2 regions of the Microbacterium sp. Leaf203 genome follow, and region 2 is predicted to be linked to the other one. Evidence: predicted binding sites of a transcription regulator. Region 2 holds the regulator's gene; the other holds the start of a gene.

Region 1 (2,393 bases), on a different contig from region 2:
CCAGCCACGGGCGGCGCGGATCGAGCGAGCGCCCCTCGGCCTCGACGCGGATGTCGTCGCCGATCATCCGGCACGCCATGATCTGCTCGTCCATCCGGACGGAAGAGTGGACAGAGGCAGCCAGCTCGTAGGCCACGACCGAGAACCCGGGGAGTTCGACGGAGTTCCACGAGAACGACACCCGCTGCGGGTCCACGCGCTCCAGTCGTGCGCTCGGCACGAAGCGCTGCCAGACGCGCTCCACGTCGTCAATCCCGTGCGAGCGGACCGTCAGCCTGTCAGCCATGGTGTTCCTTCCGCCGCGGCGAGGGGCGGCATCCCGTCTCTTCCCCGTACGAAGGCGGGGACGTGCGTGTCAAGGGGCGGGGTCGCGGGCGGTGCGCCCCGTTTGATGAGGGGACCGCTGATCCCGGCGGTGACGTGCGTCCCACGAAAGGACCCCCCATGAGCGACGCTTCGATCGACCCGACCCCCGACGCGACGACGCCGGCCGCCGACGTGGGTATCGCGGGCGTGCAGCCCCTGCGCGACGGCGACACCTCCATCGAGCCCGACCCGACGCTCGACCCCGCGCAGGCGGAGTGGGACGCCACGACGGCCCTCGACGAGGGCGCCGACCCCGACGACATCAACCCGGCGACCGCGACGGGCGCCGACCCGGCGGAGATCCCCGCCGATGACAGCGACATCCCGCTCGAGGACATCCACCCCGAGTCCACCGGCACCGACTCCCAGGGCATGGACCCGGGCGTGGTCGAACTCGGCGAAGAAGGCCAGGGCGATCTCGCTCCCGAAGACCTCTGACCCACCTTCGAATGCCCCGGGCCCGTTCGCGACGCCCGGGGCTTCGCTGTGTCCCTCGCGCACGCGGCGACGGACGGGCGGGGCACTGCGGCACTCTCCGATCGCGCGGGCGCAAAGGCCAGACCCTTGACAAGCGACGTCGTCATCGCGCCCAGGCGCGCGAAAGGGGCGGCCCCGCAGGACCGCCCCTCGAGGTCGCGCCGTTACTGCTCGATCAGCTGAGGCGTGCTCTCGTGCGCCTCGATGACGCCGTCGCGCTCGTCGGTCGAGACGGCGATGCGGCGGGGCTTCGCCTTCTCGCTGACGGGGATCGTCACGCTCAGCACGCCGTTGCGGTACGACGCGCTGATGCCGTCGGTGTCGATGCCCTGGCCGAGGTTGAGCTGGCGGACGAACGACGCCGTCTCGCGCTCACGCGTGATCCACTTGACGCCCTCACCCGAGCCGAGGGTGCGCTCGGCGCGAATGGTGAGCAGCTGGCCGTCGACGTCGATGTCGACCGAGCCGGGGTCGACACCGGGCAGGTCTGCGGCCAGCACGTAGTGGTCGCCGTCGCGGTAGAGATCCATCGGCATCCGTCGCGGACCACCGCCGCGGCGGGCGTCGAGGAGCGTCGACGCGAGGCGGTCGAGGTCGCGGAAGGGGTCGTAGGTGGCCATGGTCGTTCTCCTTTTCGATCGGTCGGGACTCGGCATCCCGGATGTTCTGTGAAGTTGAGTCAATACGGCTCAACTGCATTCAGATTAGCACTCACCCCATGAGAGTGCCAAGACTCGGGCGCGCCATTGTGGCCCACGCCGCGGCGCCCCACAACCCCCGCGCGTGAAGGGCGGAAACAGACGTTTCGTAGCCCTCACGCGCCACCGGTCACCCGGCCATCCCCCCGGCGCCGTGAGGAGAGACATGTACTTCCACCGGCAAGAACTGCAGCACTCCGCCACCCCCGACAAGCCCGACGCGGTCTACGCCCGCAAACTCCAGGAGGTGCTCGGCGGGCAGTACGGCGAGATCTCCGTCGCGATGCAGTACCAGTTCCAGGCCTGGAACATGCACATGCCCGGCAAGTACCGCGACCTGGTGTTCGGCATCGGCGCGGAGGAGATGGGCCACGTCGAGATGCTCGCGATCATGATCGCCCAGCTGCTTGAGAAGTCGCCGCTCGGCATCACCGAGGAGGCCGTGCAAGACGACCCGACCGTGGCGGCCGTGATCGGCGGCACCGACATCCAGCACGGGATCGTCGCGGGCGCCGGCGCGCGCCCCGTCGATTCCAACGGCAACCCGTGGCAGGGGAGCTTCATCACCGCGAGCGGCAATCTGCTCGCCGACTTCACCGCGAACGCGAACGCCGAGATGCAGGGCCGTGTGCAGGTCGCGCGGCTCTATCACCAGACCGACGACCACGGCGTGAAGGATCTGCTCGCGTTCCTGCTGGCGCGCGACACGATGCACCAGAACCAGTGGGCAGCGGCCGCCGCCGAGTTGCAGGCCGAGGGCTACGAGAAGCTCCCCGTGCCCAGCAACTTCCCTCTCGACAAGGAGGACCGCGACGTGGCGTACCAGTACATCAACTTCAGCGACGGTGCCCA
Region 2 (2,393 bases):
CCTTGATGGTCAGGACGTCGCCCGATTGCACGCCCGGGCGCACCTCGAGGTCGACGCTGCCGTCGAGGGACTCGATCGACGTGTTCGTCCCGAGAATGGCATCCGGCATCGACACCTCGAGGGTCGCGACGAGGTCGTCGCCCTCGCGACTGAAGGCCTCGTGCGCTTCGACCGTGATCTCGAGGTACAGGTCGCCGTTGGGGCCGCCGGCAGGACCGACCTCGCCCGACCCGGGCAGCTGCAGACGCAGGCCCGACTCGACACCGGCGGGGATGTCGACCGAGACCGTGCGGCGCGCACGAACGCGGCCCTGACCCTGGCACGTCCCGCACGGGTAGGGGATGGTGGTCCCGTGACCCTGGCAGACGCTGCAGGGGGCACTGGTGACGACGTTCCCGAGCAGGCTGCGGACCGTGCGCTGCACGTGGCCGGAGCCGTGGCAGATGTCGCACGTGACCTCGCTGGTCCCGGGCTGCGTGCACGCGCCCTGGCACGTCTCGCACAGCACGGCGGTGTCGACCTCGAGGTCGCGGTGGGTGCCGAACACGACGTCGCCGAGGTCGAGGGTCACACGGACCAGGGCGTCTTGGCCCCGCTCCCGGCGCGACCGCGGACGCGGACCCCGTCCGCCGCCGCCCTGGCCGCCCCCACCGAAGAACGTCTCGAAGATGTCGCTGAACCCGCCGAAGCCGGCCGCTCCCCCGCCGCCGAAGGGGTTCTGGTCGCCGCCCATGTCGTACCGGCGGCGCTGCTCGGGGTCGCTCAGCACGTCGTAGGCGTGGGTGACCAGCTTGAAGCGCTCGGAGGCGTCTTCTCCGGGGTTCACGTCGGGGTGCAGCTGGCGTGCCAGTCGGCGGTACGCCTTCTTGATGTCTTCGGGGCTGGCATCGCGTTCGACGCCCAGGACCTCGTAGTGGTCAGCCACAATCGCCTTCCTGTCCGCTTGCGCGGGGTCGTTCTCGGGTGGGGTGCTCGCGGGATTCGACGTCAGCGAGACGCGTCGTCGTCTTCGAGCATCCGGGTCAGATAGTGCGCGACGGCACGGACCGCCGCGAGGTTGGAGGAGTAGTCCATGCGGGTGGGACCGAGCAGCCCGACGCGGGCCCCGCCGGTGGATCCGTCGTACCGGCTGGCGAGCACCGAGGCCTCGATGAGTCCGAACGGCTCGTTCTCACGACCGATGCTCGCTGACAGCCCCTTCTCGTCGGCCACCATCTCGCTCATGAGACGCAGGAGCGTCACCTGCTCTTCGATCGCCTCGAGCAGCGGGTAGATGCTCCCGCGGAAGTCGGACTCGCGCTTGGCGAGGGTCGCGGCGCCGGCCATGACGAGGCGATCCTGACGGAACTCCTCGAGCTCCTCCCCCACGATGCGCAGCACCGCGTCGGCGAGCACGTCCAGCGTGACACCCGGGCGCGGCCCGTCGGTCAGCACGGCTTGCACCTGCTGCGAACTGTCGGCGACGCTGCGCCCGACGAGCAGCGCGCCGACGCGAGCGCGCAGCTGCACGATGTCGGTCTCGCCGGGTTCTGCGGGCACGAGGGCGATGCGCTGCGAGACCCGGCCCGTGTCGGTCACCAGGATCACCAGCACACGCGGGCCGCCGAGGGCGACCAGTTCGACGTGACTGACATTGGCGCGGGCGAACGACGGGTACTGCACGATCGCGACCTGTCCGGTCAGCTGCGTGAGCGCGCGGACGGTGCGGGCGAGCAGGTCGTCGAGGTCGCCCGCTTCGTCGAGGAACGACGTGATGGCGCTGCGCTGTGCTCCCGAGAGCGGGCGGAGCTCGGCGAGGTGATCGACGAAGACGCGGTATCCCTTGTCGGTGGGGACGCGCCCCGACGAGGTGTGCGGGGCGACGATGAGCTCTTCGTCCTCGAGCAGGGCCATGTCGTTGCGGATGGTCGCCGCCGACACCCCGAAGGCGTGTCGATCGACGATCGCCTTGCTGCCGACGGGTTCGCGCGTGTCGACGTAGTCCTGCACGATCGCACGGAGCACCTGAAGGCCACGTTCCGACACCATGAGCTGCTCCTCCCGTCTGGCACTCGCATCTGCGGAGTGCCAATTCTACGGGATCGCCTCGGCACGGTGCCGGGCGGCTCGCGGAGTCGCCCTGCGGCGCGTCGTTCAACGCCCGAGAGCCCCTCATCGAGGTCGGCACGCGAGCACCGGAACGAACTCGTCCGCCGGCCGCGTCGCCGGTCAGACCGTGAGCGCCCGGACCACGGCATCCGCCAGGAGTCGTCCCCGGAGCGTCAGCACGATGCGCCCGTGAACGGCATCCCGGCCCTCGATCAGACCGTCGGCGATGAGGGATGCCACGGCCTTCCGCCCTTCGCCGAGGATCTCGGACACGGCCAGACCCTCGCGGATGCGGCTGCGCAGCA

Evidence for each region. Region 2 encodes HrcA, which represses chaperone genes, less so after heat shock. Its sites were predicted from a motif close to TTNGCACTCGNNNNNNNCGAGTGCNAA; they were not measured.
Region 1: ASE56_RS11830 (Hsp20/alpha crystallin family protein) is a predicted target of HrcA. The motif match lies at 1,548-1,574, and genes of this name have one in related genera.

What each region holds. Positions count from the first base shown of each region.
Region 1 covers NZ_LMKF01000025.1:408,096-410,488, reverse strand. Annotated here, with positions in the region: gene ASE56_RS11840 (helix-turn-helix transcriptional regulator) at 1-286, opposite strand, end outside; gene ASE56_RS11835 (hypothetical protein) at 445-804, shown strand; gene ASE56_RS11830 (Hsp20/alpha crystallin family protein) at 1,008-1,463, opposite strand; gene ASE56_RS11825 (manganese catalase family protein) at 1,708-2,393, shown strand, end outside.
Region 2 covers NZ_LMKF01000031.1:398,126-400,518, reverse strand. Annotated here, with positions in the region: gene dnaJ (molecular chaperone DnaJ) at 1-925, opposite strand, end outside; gene hrcA (heat-inducible transcriptional repressor HrcA) at 988-2,028, opposite strand; gene hemW (radical SAM family heme chaperone HemW) at 2,209-2,393, opposite strand, start outside.